Regions from separate parts of the Bacillus sp. C-3-6 genome, predicted to be linked through region 1. Evidence: a T-box and tRNA genes for the amino acid it is inferred to sense, from the RefSeq annotation. Region 1 holds a T-box; the other holds one or more tRNA genes.
What was found. The T-box of region 1 lies ahead of leuS (leucine--tRNA ligase). A T-box ahead of a tRNA ligase gene usually reads a tRNA of that ligase, here a tRNA-Leu.
Positions count from the first base shown of each region.

Region 2: it encodes a tRNA-Leu, which carries the amino acid that the T-box ahead of leuS (leucine--tRNA ligase) is inferred to sense. The anticodon was not compared.

Region 1 is NZ_CM137247.1:4,487,495-4,494,892, reverse strand. Features, by position in the region: gene ACW0JX_RS23110 (cation:proton antiporter) at 1-779, shown strand, start outside; gene ACW0JX_RS23105 (MDR family MFS transporter) at 1,122-2,315, shown strand; T-box leader at 2,504-2,723, shown strand; gene leuS (leucine--tRNA ligase) at 2,789-5,197, shown strand; partial or broken gene ACW0JX_RS23095 (GNAT family N-acetyltransferase) at 5,222-5,302, opposite strand; gene ACW0JX_RS23090 (hypothetical protein) at 5,398-6,426, shown strand; gene ACW0JX_RS23085 (pyrophosphohydrolase domain-containing protein) at 6,471-6,893, opposite strand; gene ACW0JX_RS23080 (hypothetical protein) at 6,992-7,177, opposite strand; gene gerHC (spore germination protein GerHC) at 7,270-7,398, opposite strand, start outside.
Region 2 is NZ_CM137247.1:550,307-557,704, reverse strand. Features, by position in the region: gene queG (tRNA epoxyqueuosine(34) reductase QueG) at 1-223, opposite strand, end outside; tRNA gene ACW0JX_RS02885 (tRNA-Gly) at 426-499, opposite strand; gene ACW0JX_RS02880 (DsbA family protein) at 615-1,265, opposite strand; gene ACW0JX_RS02875 (transglycosylase domain-containing protein) at 1,453-2,229, opposite strand; partial or broken gene ACW0JX_RS02870 (NUDIX hydrolase) at 2,720-3,180, opposite strand; gene ACW0JX_RS02865 (YebC/PmpR family DNA-binding transcriptional regulator) at 3,328-4,047, opposite strand; partial or broken gene ACW0JX_RS02860 (DUF3884 family protein) at 4,400-4,719, shown strand; tRNA gene ACW0JX_RS02855 (tRNA-Leu) at 4,881-4,962, opposite strand; tRNA gene ACW0JX_RS02850 (tRNA-Cys) at 4,973-5,043, opposite strand; tRNA gene ACW0JX_RS02845 (tRNA-Gly) at 5,058-5,132, opposite strand; tRNA gene ACW0JX_RS02840 (tRNA-Gln) at 5,138-5,212, opposite strand; tRNA gene ACW0JX_RS02835 (tRNA-His) at 5,276-5,351, opposite strand; tRNA gene ACW0JX_RS02830 (tRNA-Trp) at 5,371-5,444, opposite strand; tRNA gene ACW0JX_RS02825 (tRNA-Tyr) at 5,452-5,535, opposite strand; tRNA gene ACW0JX_RS02820 (tRNA-Thr) at 5,546-5,621, opposite strand; tRNA gene ACW0JX_RS02815 (tRNA-Phe) at 5,640-5,715, opposite strand; tRNA gene ACW0JX_RS02810 (tRNA-Asp) at 5,725-5,800, opposite strand; tRNA gene ACW0JX_RS02805 (tRNA-Met) at 5,804-5,880, opposite strand; tRNA gene ACW0JX_RS02800 (tRNA-Val) at 5,907-5,982, opposite strand; tRNA gene ACW0JX_RS02795 (tRNA-Glu) at 5,987-6,061, opposite strand; tRNA gene ACW0JX_RS02790 (tRNA-Ser) at 6,079-6,170, opposite strand; tRNA gene ACW0JX_RS02785 (tRNA-Asn) at 6,173-6,247, opposite strand; rRNA gene rrf (5S ribosomal RNA) at 6,256-6,371, opposite strand; rRNA gene ACW0JX_RS02775 (23S ribosomal RNA) at 6,472-7,398, opposite strand, start outside.

The DNA.
Region 1 (7,398 bases):
AAGAGACGGAGCTAATTTTAGGAATCATTATGTTTGATGATATCTTTTTAGCAGTATATTTATCAGTCGTTTCAGGATTAGTACTCGGAGGGGCAACGTCATTTGTAGGTGCTCTTACATCTATTTTAATCGCAGTAGGGTATATGCTACTATTCTTTGTAGTTGCTAGAAAAGCTACACGATTCTTAAATAAAATGTTAGATATTTCGTCCAATGAAATTTTCATTATCGTAATATTCGCTATTTTATTCTTTGTAGCAGGATTTTCAGAAACGATTCATGTCGCGGAGGCAATTGGAGCATTATTATTGGGGCTCGTCTTTTCAGAAACAGAGCATAGTGATCGAATTGAACAGCTCGTTGTTCCGTTTCGTGATTTCTTTGGAGCTATATTCTTTTTCAGCTTCGGTTTAAGTATAGACCCATTTTCGCTTGGGGGAGCAGTTTGGTTGGCATTAGGAGCAGTTTTCATTACTCTTATCGGTAATTTTACTGCTGGAATGGTAGCGGGGCGTAAAGCTGGGTTATCGCATAAGGCTTCTACGAATATCGGTTTAACACTTGTATCACGCGGAGAATTTTCCATTATCGTCGCGAATATTGGAATTGCGGGCGGCTTAATGGCAACGATTAAACCATTCTCAGCTTTGTATGTTTTAATATTAGCATCGTTAGGACCTTTGTTAACGAAAGAATCTGGGAGAATATATTCCTTATTAGATAAAATATTTAAATGGAGCGCTAAAGAAAGTGCAAAGCGAGAAAAAGAAGTTGGATAGTATAAATAAGGGTAGACTGCATGAAAATTTCATACAGTCTACCCTTTTATATATTGTTACTGTTGTCGTTTTTTGTCGGTAAGTTGATATATTTTAATAATCGCTGATATATTTCAAGTTGTGGTCGATATAATTGAAAAATCGCTGATATATTTTGAGTTGCGGTCGATATATTTCCAAAATCGCTGATATATTTTCAAGCAGGGATAAATATAATTTCATTTACCGTCGAACCATTATCTGAATTTCATCAACTATTAATCAGTTGCCTTCCTATTTAAAAACGACTACAATTTTACTGTTATATATATGAACGAAAAAAATAGAATAGGAGGGGAAACTATGCCAAGGAAAGTATGGCTATTAGTAGCTGGGATGATTATTAATGTCACGGGTGCTTCTTTTTTATGGCCTTTTAATACAATTTATTTGCATGATCACCTAGGCAAATCTTTATCTGTGGCCGGAATGGTATTAATGATCAACTCGCTTACTGGTGTAATCGGAAACTTGCTCGGCGGTGTTTTATTTGATAAATGGGGCGGTTATAAATCAATTTTAGTAGGGATTGTCATTACACTTGTATCGATTTTAGGTCTTGTATTCTTCCACGGTTGGCCGTTATATGTTGTGTGGCTAGCGTTAATCGGCTTCGGTTCTGGGATGGTCTTCCCATCGATGTACGCGATGGTTGGTACGGTTTGGCCAGAGGGCGGAAGACGAGCGTTTAATGCGATGTATGTTGGACAAAACGTTGGTATTGCGATTGGAACAGCGTGCGGTGGTTTAGTTGCTTCATATCGTTTTGATTATATTTTCTTAGCGAACTTTATTTTATACTTTGTTTTCTTCTTAATTGCTTTTATCGGATTCCGTGGTATGGAAGACAAGAAAGAGCCAGGAGTGCAAAAAGAAGTCGAAACGAAAAAAGGGTGGTCACTTACACCTGGATTTAAAGCACTTCTTATCGTGTGTGTAGCATATGCTTTATGCTGGGTTACATACGTACAGTGGCAAGGAGCGATTGCAACACATATGCAAGAATTGAATATTAGCCTTCGTCACTATAGTTTATTATGGACGATAAACGGAGCGATGATTGTTTGTGCGCAGCCACTTGTTAGTATGCTAATTCGTTGGATGAAGCGTTCTTTAAAACAGCAAATTATGATTGGAATCTTCATTTTTGCGGCGTCATTCATTGTGTTAAGTCAAGCGCAGCAATTTACGATGTTCCTCGTTGCGATGGTAACATTAACAATTGGTGAGTTATTTGTATGGCCTGCGGTTCCAACGATTGCAAATATACTTGCACCAAAAGATAAATTAGGGTTTTATCAAGGGGTCGTAAATAGTGCGGCGACTGTAGGGAAAATGTTCGGGCCGGTCGTTGGCGGAGCAATTGTGGATTTATACAATATGGAAGTATTGTTTATAGCAATCATGGTAATGCTTGTAGTAGCGCTTATAGCAACGAGTATTTATGATAAACGAGTAAAAGTAGAAGAAACAGTTGAAGAAAAAATTGCAGTTTAGTTTGACGGAACATGTTCACATGTTTTAGAATATATTTAAATAAAACAACCTTTAGAACAAGGGAGATAGCTCGGCTGTCTTAAGATGAATTCGTTAGTTATTAAGAGTAACGATTAACCGAGAAGTCCTCGCTTTAAGTAAGCCCTTAAGAGATACTAGGTGAAGGATAGTTCACTTAACTTATATGTGTAATAACAGTGAGAAGGAGTAGTAGTAATAGAAGCTGGTTTAGAGAGTTGACGGTCGGTGCAAGTCAATCCACGTTTCGTTATGAACTCGCCTTTGAGTTGCAGTTGTGAAACTAATAGTAGCAATTGCCGTTAATCCACGTTACGGATCTAAGCGAATGTATATTTTTACATTAATTTAGGGTGGTACCGCGGGAATCTATAACCTCTCGTCCCTTTCTAGGGATGAGAGGTTTTTTGTATTTTGGGCGGTGAAAATAAATAGAATTTCAAGGAGGGTATCTCATGAGCTTTAATCATCAAGACATTGAGAAGAAGTGGCAAGGGTACTGGGAAGAGAATAAAACATTCCGTACGCCAGATGAGACAGAAAAACCAAAATTTTATGCACTAGATATGTTCCCATATCCATCAGGTGCAGGCTTACACGTAGGACATCCAGAAGGTTATACAGCGACAGATATTTTATCTCGTATGAAGCGTATGCAAGGGTATAACGTTCTTCATCCAATGGGATGGGATGCATTTGGTCTTCCAGCAGAGCAATATGCACTTGATACTGGAAACAGCCCAGCAGAATTTACAGAGCATAATATTAATACGTTCCGTAACCAAATTAAATCATTAGGTTTCTCTTACGATTGGGACCGTGAAGTAAATACAACAGATCCAAACTACTATAAGTGGACACAATGGATCTTCCTGAAATTATTTGAAAAAGGTTTAGCTTACGTTGATGAAGTACCTGTAAACTGGTGCCCAGCACTTGGTACAGTACTTGCAAACGAAGAAATCATTGACGGTAAGAGTGAGCGTGGTGGACATCCAGTTGAGCGTCGTCCGATGAGACAGTGGATGTTAAAAATTACAGCTTACGGAGATCGTCTATTAGAAGATCTAGATGAGCTTGATTGGCCTGAAAGCTTAAAAGATATGCAACGTAACTGGATCGGTCGTTCTGAAGGTGCAGAAGTACACTTCAACATCGAGGGTACAGACGAGAAGTTCACGGTGTTCACAACGCGCCCTGATACACTATTTGGTGCAACATATTGTGTACTTGCTCCGGAACATGCACTTGTTGCAGAAATTACAACAGCAGAACAAAAAGAAGCGGTAGAAGCTTACATTAACGCTGTAAAAATGAAGAGTGACCTAGAGCGTACAGAACTTGCGAAAGAGAAAACTGGTGTATTCACTGGTGCTTACGCAGTTAACCCAGTAAATGGTGAGAAATTACCAATCTGGATCGCTGACTATGTTCTTGCAACTTACGGAACAGGTGCTGTAATGGCAGTTCCAGCTCACGATGAGCGTGACTATGAATTCGCATCAGTATTTAATCTTCCAATGAAGGAAGTTGTAAAAGGCGGAGATATTACGAAAGAAGTGTACACAGGTGATGGTGCACACGTAAACTCAGCATTCCTTGATGGATTAAATAAAGAAGAAGCAATCGCAAAAATGATTGAATGGCTTGAAGCAACGAGCGCAGGAAATCAAAAAGTAACGTACCGTCTACGTGACTGGTTATTCAGCCGTCAACGTTACTGGGGTGAACCAATTCCAGTAATTCACTGGGAAGATGGTACAATGACAGCTGTGAAAGAAGAGGAATTACCATTAGTTCTTCCGAAAACAGAAAACATCCGTCCTTCAGGTACAGGTGAATCACCACTTGCTAACATTGACGAGTGGGTAAATGTTGTTGATCCTGAGACTGGTAAAAAAGGTCGTCGTGAAACGAACACAATGCCGCAATGGGCTGGTAGCTGCTGGTACTACCTACGTTACATCGATCCAAACAATAGCGAAGCACTTGTAGATCCTGAAAAAGTAAAACAATGGCTTCCAGTTGATATTTATATCGGTGGTGCAGAACATGCTGTACTTCACTTGCTATATGCTCGTTTCTGGCATAAAGTATTATACGATATCGGTGTAGTTCCAACGAAAGAGCCATTCCAACAATTATTCAACCAAGGTATGATTCTAGGTGAAAACAACGAGAAAATGAGTAAATCAAAAGGTAACGTTGTAAACCCTGATGATATCGTAGCAAGTCACGGTGCAGATACACTTCGTCTATACGAAATGTTCATGGGACCATTAGATGCTTCAATCGCTTGGTCTGAAAATGGTCTTGACGGAGCTCGTCGTTTCTTAGACCGTGTATGGCGTCTATTCGTTCAAGATAACGGTGAATTAAGTGAGAAGATTACTGACGCACCAAATAAAGAGCTTGAAAAAGCTTACCACCAAACAGTGAAGAAAGTAACAGAAGACTATGCAGAGCTTCGCTTCAACACAGCGATTTCTCAAATGATGGTATTCATCAACGATGCATACAAAGCTGAAACACTTCCGAAAGAATATGTAGAAGGTTTCGTAAAAATGATTGCACCAGTTGCACCTCATATCGGGGAAGAGCTATGGAGCAAACTTGGATACAATGAAACAATCACATATGCAAGTTGGCCAACATTTGATGAGTCTAAACTTGTAGAAGATGAAGTTGAAATCGTTGTTCAAGTTATGGGTAAAGTTCGCGCAAAACTAACAATGAGTAAAGACGCATCAAAAGAAGAAATGGAACAACTTGCACTTGAAGCAATTCAAGACCAAATTGAAGGGAAAACAGTTCGTAAAGTAATTGTTGTTCCTGGAAAACTTGTTAACGTTGTTGCAAACTAAATCATTTAAAAAAGCTCAGAGCGTTTATGCTCTGAGCTTTTTTGTGTAGAAAATAATCTCAGGGTCACCTTCATCTAAATTTTCAATTATTCCACTACGTACAAATAAAAGAGCGGAATTCCAATACAGACAAACACCTATTTTTCTATAGGAAATATGATAAAAAAGGTAGGCTAAATTGAGTAGAAGAGGTGAAAGGAATGAAAGGGATGGACAATAATGCACCACATGGTTTCTTCGGGAGTGGGTCGGATAGTTATGAACAAATGATGTTAATGGGAGGAGGACAACAAGGATACGGTGGAATTCCGAGCTGGATGGGCGGAACACCTGGAGGGTTTTCTACATCAGTAGCGGGTGTACAAACTGGAATTCCAACATTAACAGGAGGATTTCCATCATCGGTAGCCGGAGTGCAAACTGGAATCCCGACATTTGTTGGCGGAGCAGCGGGAGGAGTACCAGTAGGCGTACCAACTGCATTTCCATCTTTCGTTGGAGGAGTACAGACAGGATTTCCTGTACCAGGAGTAGGTGTTGTAGCAGGAGGAGTAGGTGGATATCCGCAAGTAGTTCACGGTTACCATGGTCATCATCACCATCATCAAGGTCAACACGGCCATCATGGTCATCACCATCATCAAGGTCAACACGGCCATCATGGTCATCACCATCATCAAGGTCAACACGGCCATCATGGTCATCACCATCATCAAGGTCAACACGGCCATCATGGTCATCACCATCATCAAGGTCAACACGGCCATCATGGTCATCACCACCATCAAGGTCAACACGGCCACCAAGGTCACCAAGGTCACCAAGGTCATCACCATCATCAAGGTCAACATGGTCATCAGGGGCAACAAGTACATCACCAAGGCCACCACCACATTCATCCGCAAGCTGTTCTTTATCAAACTCATCAAGGCCAACACGGTCACCATGGACAGCACCACCAAGGCCAACATCATGGACACCATCACCAAGGCCATCAAGGCCAACACGGTCACCAAGGTCACCAAGGTCACCAAGGTCACCAAGGTCACCAAGGTCACCAAGGTCACCAAGGTCACCAAGGTCAACAGCACCAACAATATCAGCAATATCAACAACAGCAACAATCTTCTCCTTGGACAGGTGGAATGGGAACAGGAGGAGCAGGGGCAGCAGCAGGAGCAGCTAGTATTAGTGGGGCAGCAGGACACGCGGGGCACGTGGGTCATTAATGAGTTGCAGAGAAAAAGACATAATAAAAAACTGCTAGGAAATCCTAGCAGTTTTTTTCAGCTTCTTGACGCTGACGTTCAATTTCAGCACGAAGTTGCGGCTCTGGTGCTTGCCAGCCTTCTGGTTTTAGAATTTTGCCATCACCTTCACGGAATCGAGGTTTTCCATCAGGGAATAATTTTGCCATGTTTGCATTATTTACAATTTCGAATCCTTTATCTGGACGTACGCCCATTTCTGTAAACGTTCCGAATGCAAAGTAAATAAGGTCAATTAGTGCATCGTATTGATCTTCAACAGTTGTTGCTTCTAGAAATTCTTCTAGCTCTTCTTGCATAAAACTCGCACGAATTTTTGCGCGCTCTTCAGCTAATTTGGTTGGAGTATGTGTCACAGGATGTCCGAATACTTCGTGCATTTTCGCAACAAGTTCGTACCCTTTATCTAAACCTTTTTCGTTTGTCATGTTGTTTCAATCCTTTCTCGTTTTCTGCCGAATTTCATTGTAACATAAGGTGATTATGAAATGAAAAGAACATCTTATCGAAATAAGATGTTCGCTCGTTATTCTTCTTTTTTTATTAAAAGGGATGAAATAAGATCGATGCCAAAAATACCGACCAGTAACATTGGTATAACGACAAGCAAGTAACGTGTGAAGGAAACATTTTTTAAGTATGTATGAGCAAATAAAAAGACGCCGAGAAATAAAATACCATTTAAAATAGGCTTTACTAATTTTTTAGACATAAGCTCCCCCATAAATATCTTCTCTCTCTATTTAATAATAAAAAACTCCTCTCTCCGTTGTATCATGCTGGAGAGAGGAGTTCAATCATTTCTCATTCAATGACACCAGAATTTGTAATATTTACGGTGTATTTTATATGAACTGGAACATCTTTATACATTTGTCTCCATTCTTCTAATTTGAATGGGCGATAATGTTGCTTATACTTTGCACCTAGCCC
Region 2 (7,398 bases), 1.3 Mb from region 1:
AAGCAATCGCAATAATTGATTTAGCACCCGGTAATAAAAGTTGCGGATTCGTTCTCTTCTCTATATCAGGCTCTTCAAATCCAGATTGATAATTTAATTGTTGTTGCTGGATTAAGCGCTGCTTTAATTCCTCAAAAGGAGAAGCACTCGCAAAGCCTATTTTATCTATGCCAATTGTTTTACTATACGCAATTACATCTTGCTTTAATTTTTCAAAATCCACTCTTAATCGCCTCCTCAGATGAATCCATCATCCCTTATGTAACGACTTTATTGGTTAGTAATTCACTTTTGGAATACTATTATTTACTTCTATTTTCGCATGTAATTATATTTTTCAAACATTAAAAAACGCAATGCCTCGTTTATCTCGGAAACGAAACACTGCGTTGATCACAATTTATAGAAAAACATTTAATAAAATTTGGAGCGGGTGAAGAGAATCGAACTCTCGACCAGAGCTTGGAAGGCTCTTGTTTTACCACTAAACTACACCCGCAAATATGAATTACATATAAGATATTAGAATAACTTATGTAAAGTAGTATAGCATGTTAAAAAAATAGAGGCAAGAATTTTATCGAAAAAAGTCGAAAAAGTGATGAGAGACCTCATCACTTTTTCAATTCTTTATCAATGGCCTTCTTCATACTATCGAAATCAGGGTTTGCAAGATTTCCGTTTACATATACTGAAGGAGCACCTTGAACTTTTAATTTTTGAGCACGATCTGAATCTTTACGTACTTTTTCTGTAATTTCTTTACTGTGTAAATCTTTCTTAAATTGCTCTACATCAACTTTTGGAAGTTTCTCTTTCACAATGCTAAGAAGCAAATCTTCTGTAATCCATTCTTCCGTATCTTTCTTTTGATTTTGATAAATCTCATCATAGAAAATCCAGAATGAATCTTTATCTTGTTTATAAATTGCTTCACCAGCTGCTGCACCTAAATCCGAGTCTTTTCCGATAAATGGGAAGTTAATAAAATATAACTGCACTTTGCCTTTATCAATATACTCTTCTTTTAATCGAGGTAATACTGTTACATCCCAAGTACGACAAGCAGGACATTTAAAGTCTCCAAATTCAACTACCTTAACTGGAGCATCATCTTTCCCTAAAGATTGTTGCGTAGAATAAGCAAACATCTCATTCCCTTTATCTTTTTTGTCATTTATGATGCTATACGCAATTGTTCCAATTACAATCAATACTGCGATAGAAAAAACTATACCAAGAGCCATGAGTTTATTTGATTTCATATACATTCCTCTTTAATTTCATATTCTGTATACAGCATTGTACACAATACACATAATATCAACACTTATATACGTCACGCAATGAACACGCTCACATAAATTACAAAAACACAATAATTGTGACGATATTGTGTCACGATTTGTCACAATTTATTCAAAAAAAGAAGCTCCTCTTTAGGAACTTCTCTTAACTTACTGCTTTTTTACGCGCACTATTTAACATCGACTGCTCTATTTTTATATCATGACGAATTACTAATTTCTCACTAACTGCTTGAACATACTCATCATGGCTTATATAGCCTTCTTTCTCCATTAGTCTCAAAACGACATTTCGTCTCTCTACTGCTTTATCATAATTTTGGGCAGGTGAGTAATAAGCAGGTGCTTTTACTACAGCAGCCATCATTGCACTTTCAGCCAACGTTAATTGGTTCACCTTTTTACCGAAGTAAAGGTTTGCTGCTTTTTCAATTCCCCATGCTCCTTCACCATAATAAATGTTACTTACATATAATTTTAAAATTTCATCCTTCGTAAATGTGCGTTCAATTTTTTTCGTATAAAAAATCTCTTTCCACTTACGAGAAAATGTACGCTCATTAGTTAAAAAAGCATTTTTAGATAGCTGCTGTGTAATCGTGCTTCCTCCTTGCACGACACCACCAGCCTTTATATTCTCAACAGAGGCCCTAATAATTGCTATATAATCTAAACCGTTATGATGATAAAATCTTTTATCTTCTGTCGCAATAAATGCATGTGTTAATGATTCTGGCACCTCTAAATTAGCCGGTACATGTAATTTACTAATGTCACTTTTCTCAATCATTACATTTCCAATGAATAATAACGTACAACTTAACAATAATAATAATATAATGGCTTTATAAAAAAGTTTAGTCATTGGATTTAATGCAACTTTTTGATGATAGTTCACCCTAGATAATACTCGTTCTTTCATCTTGAACACCTCTTTCCCACACAGCATATAACTCTTACTTTAAGAATACATTGTTGTAAAAAAATATCCCATCGATTTCTCTTACACGTACCTTACATCATTGTAAGGTATAAAGTGAAACTTTAATCAGCCCTCACCAATCACGTTCCCGGCAAATAGCGGGGTAAAAAAGTATTGTATCACAGACCTTTTTTATCTACTATTCATCTGAAATATTGAATATAGATTATAGATTATATTCAATCACGAATAACCAATAACAGAGTAAGCCTTAAGGCTATTATATTTTCACTTTATACTTTAATTATATCATCTACAAATATATGTACTTTTGAGTATCTAGTAATCTTAATGTATATAACATATACATTACACAGAACAAATGTTCTACAAATCAATACTAACACTATTATTATTTTGACCTTTTTCTTAAACAGTATACAAAAAAGAGTAGTGATTTGAATGTATCTCAAATCAGCTACTCTTTTCTTTACAATCTTCCTATTAAATTATATGGCTGTACTTCCCACGTTTCATACGGAATACAATGTGTTGCACTCTTGCATCAAGCGTTCTGGATTTCATATGAGGACGAGTTATATACTCATCTATGTTCTCTTCATTTAAATCAACAAATTTAGCCTCTTGTATTTCTTCAGGTTGAATTTTTATTTCGCCACTCACATATGCTACTTTAAAAACAACAGCTAGAATGTGCATAGAGGCATTATAATAAACCCCGGTAATTCCGATAGGCTTCACCGTTAACCCTGTTTCCTCTTTTATTTCCCTACAGACAGCTTGATCGAGTGCTTCTCCTTCTTCTACCTGTCCTCCTGGCATTTCCCACGTATCAGCTCGCCAGTGTACCTTTGTTAATAACACTTCATTTTTCTCATTTGTTAAATAACCTGCTACGGCAACTATATGCTTTGGTGTCTTATGTTCCATACTAAGCCTCCTAGAAATAATGGTTATTTCATATATCCCTATAAGCATATTCCCTATCTACACCAAAATACCTTTAATAATTCATCACCTTAATTAACTTCATAAAAAAAGCCCCTATTCGTTAAACGAAAAGGGGCTTTCATCGTATTACTCTCCTAAGTCTACGTTGTGGTAAACTTGTTGTACATCTTCTAAATCTTCTAATGCATCAACCATTTTCTCAAATTGTACTTGAGCATCTTCAGGAAGTGTAACATCACTTTGTGCAAGCATTGTTAATTCTGCAACTGTAAATTCTTCAACACCAGCACCTTTAAGTGCAGATTGTACTGAATGGAATTGATCTGGTTCAGCATACACGATAACAGCATCTTCTTCTTCTAGAATGTCACGTGCATCTACATCTGCTTCCATTAAAATTTCAAGAACTTCATCTGATGTTTTACCTTCAAGGCCGATAACAGCTGTCGCATCAAACATGTAAGCTACAGAACCGTTTACACCCATGTTACCACTGTTTTTGCTAAATGCAGCTCGTACATCTGCTGCAGTACGGTTTACGTTATTTGTAAGTGTATCTACAATAACCATAGCTCCATTTGGTCCAAATCCTTCATAACGAAGCTCGTCATAATTTTCCTCTGAGCCGCCTTTTGCTTTTTCAACTGCACGATCAATAATTGTTCTTGGTACATTGTATGTTTTCGCACGTTCTAATACGACTCTAAGCGCTTGGTTTGATTCTGGATCTGGCTCGCCTTGTTTTGCCGCCACATAAATTTCACGTCCAAATTTCGCGTATATACGGCTTGTATTTGCATCTTTTGATGCTTTTTTGTCTTTAATATTGTTCCATTTACGGCCCATACTTTCCACTCTCTTTCTCGTTTTAAATCTACATAAAAATATTAATATGAAATATAATGTGTGTTCAACACATTTTTAAAAGAAATATAAAAAGTTCATTTTTGATTCATATTACAGACATAATATAAATCACTATCATTTTGTTCTTTCGACAAGTTATATTATACATGAATTCCTAAGTTTATTACGAATTTTAGCATCACATAATATAATTTAACAAAAAAGACTCTAACATTTCTATTAGAGTCTTTTTATATTGCTGATACCGATTTCCATAATATTCCTATAGTTACTTTCTACTGTTGTATAATAAAAATAGGAAAAAATTTAAAGAAAAGATGAAGGGAGAATTATGACACATTCAAATGAAAAAAAATCACATGCTTTTAAAGGAATAGGAGAAAAGTTAAACCCAACTATCTATCAAGTAAGATTCATGAAATTAGATGAACCAATCCAATTTGAGGCGTTTCCTGAATTGAAGGAATTAGGGGACTGGTTAAGCACTTCAACGCAAATGTGGGCGTGCCACTCAACAATGTATAAGTACAACAGAGAAGAGTTTAAAAAGAAGTTTTTAGAAATTACAAACTTAACCGTTGATAATGTACTAATATCTACTGGTGGTGTCGGATTTAACTTCATGTCACCGGGTGGAGAAATTCTCTCTAAATACCGCAATTAAAAGGATAAAATTGAATGTTTGTTTTTATCCTTTTAATGTTTCGCAGTTTACTCACCGTACACTTTTTGTGCTTATTTTGTCATGTAATGAAAAGAAAACAAAAAAAACTCTATACTAATTGTATAGAGTTTTTTTACGACGTTCATGATACCGATGGTCGGGGTCGAACCGACACTCCCGAAGGAACACGATTTTGAGTCGTGCGCGTCTGCCAATTCCGCCACATCGGCACAAAAGAAAAGGCGGCAACCGGATTTGAACCGGTGATAAAGGTTTTGCAGACCTCTGCCTTACCACTTGGCTATGCCGCCATATTAAATTTTATTGGAGCGGAAGACGGGATTCGAACCCGCGACCCCAACCTTGGCAAGGTTGTATTCTACCACTGAACTACTTCCGCAAAAATGGCTGGGCTAGCTGGATTCGAACCAGCGCATGACGGAGTCAAAGTCCGTTGCCTTACCGCTTGGCTATAGCCCATCGAATTCTTACTTAATTATATGTAAGTATCAATTAAATTATTTGTAATTTTTAAAATAAAAATGGGGCGACTGATGGGAATCGAACCCACGAATGCCGGAGCCACAATCCGGTGCGTTAACCACTTCGCCACAACCGCCATGTTGTGTAAATATATTTGGCAGGGGCAGTAGGAATCGAACCCACACTGGAGGTTTTGGAGACCTCAGTTCTACCTTTAAACTATGCCCCTATGTAAATGGTGGAGGGGGGCAGATTCGAACTGCCGAACCCGAAGGAGCGGATTTACAGTCCGCCGCGTTTAGCCACTTCGCTACCCCTCCGAAACTTACATGGTGCCGGCTAGAGGACTTGAACCCCCAACCTACTGATTACAAGTCAGTTGCTCTACCAATTGAGCTAAGCCGGCGTATTTTATTGAAATAAATGGTGGCTCGGGACGGAATCGAACCGCCGACACGAGGATTTTCAGTCCTCTGCTCTACCGACTGAGCTACCGAGCCTTATTAAAATGGCGGTCCCGACCGGGGTCGAACCGGCGATCTCCTGCGTGACAGGCAGGCATGTTAACCACTACACCACGGGACCATTTGGTTGCGGGGACAGGATTTGAACCTGCGACCTTCGGGTTATGAGCCCGACGAGCTACCGTGCTGCTCCACCCCGCGATAATACTATTCATATAAAATTTATATGGTGGAGGATGACGGGATCGAACCGCCGACCCCCTGCTTGTAAGGCAGGTGCTCTCCCAGCTGAGCTAATCCTCCAAAGTGGTGACCCGTACGGGATTCGAACCCGTGTTACCGCCGTGAAAGGGCGGTGTCTTAACCACTTGACCAACGGGCCAAATATTATAAATCCTATGGCGGAGAGCAAGGGATTCGAACCCTTGATACGCTTGTGACGTATACACGATTTCCAATCGTGCTCCTTCGGCCAACTCGGACAGCTCTCCAATGGCTCCGCAGGTAGGAATCGAACCTACGACCGATCGGTTAACAGCCGATAGCTCTACCGCTGAGCTACTGCGGAATAATATTGCCTGGCAACGTCCTACTCTCACAGGGACAAGGTCCCAACTACCATCGGCGCTAGAGAGCTTAACTTCCGTGTTCGGTATGGGAACGGGTGTGACCTCTCTGCCATCATTACCAGACATTATTCTTTTGAGACAATCATTATTATAACTTATTTACTTTAAAAGTCAACAAGTTTTTTATGTTCTCTCAAAACTAGATAACATTGCTACATATTATATGGTTAAGTCCTCGATCTATTAGTATTCGTCAGCTCCACATGTCACCATGCTTCCACCTCGAACCTATCAACCTGATCATCTTTCAGGGATCTTACTAGCTTACGCTATGGGAAATCTCATCTTGAGGGGGGCTTCATGCTTAGATGCTTTCAGCACTTATCCCTTCCGCACATAGCTACCCAGCTATGCCCTTGGCAGAACAACTGGTACACCAGCGGTGCGTCCATCCCGGTCCTCTCGTACTAAGGACAGCTCCTCTCAAATTTCCTACGCCCACGACGGATAGGGACCGAACTGTCTCACGACGTTCTGAACCCAGCTCGCGTACCGCTTTAATGGGCGAACAGCCCAACCCTTGGGACCGACTACAGCCCCAGGATGCGATGAGCCGACATCGAGGTGCCAAACCTCCCCGTCGATGTGGACTCTTGGGGGAGATAAGCCTGTTATCCCCGGGGTAGCTTTTATCCGTTGAGCGATGGCCCTTCCATGCGGAACCACCGGATCACTAAGCCCGACTTTCGTCCCTGCTCGACTTGTAGGTCTCGCAGTCAAGCTCCCTTATGCCTTTGCACTCTACGAATGATTTCCAACCATTCTGAGGGAACCTTTGGGCGCCTCCGTTACACTTTAGGAGGCGACCGCCCCAGTCAAACTGCCCACCTGACACTGTCTCCCGGGTCGATAAGACCCGTAGGTTAGAATTTCAATACAGTCAGGGCGGTATCCCACCAGCGCCTCCACCGAAGCTAGCGCTCCGGTTTCAATGGCTCCCGCCTATCCTGTACAAACTGTACCAAAATTCAATATCAGGCTACAGTAAAGCTCCACGGGGTCTTTCCGTCCTGTCGCGGGTAACCTGCATCTTCACAGGTACTATAATTTCACCGAGTCTCTGGTTGAGACAGTGCCCAAATCGTTACAC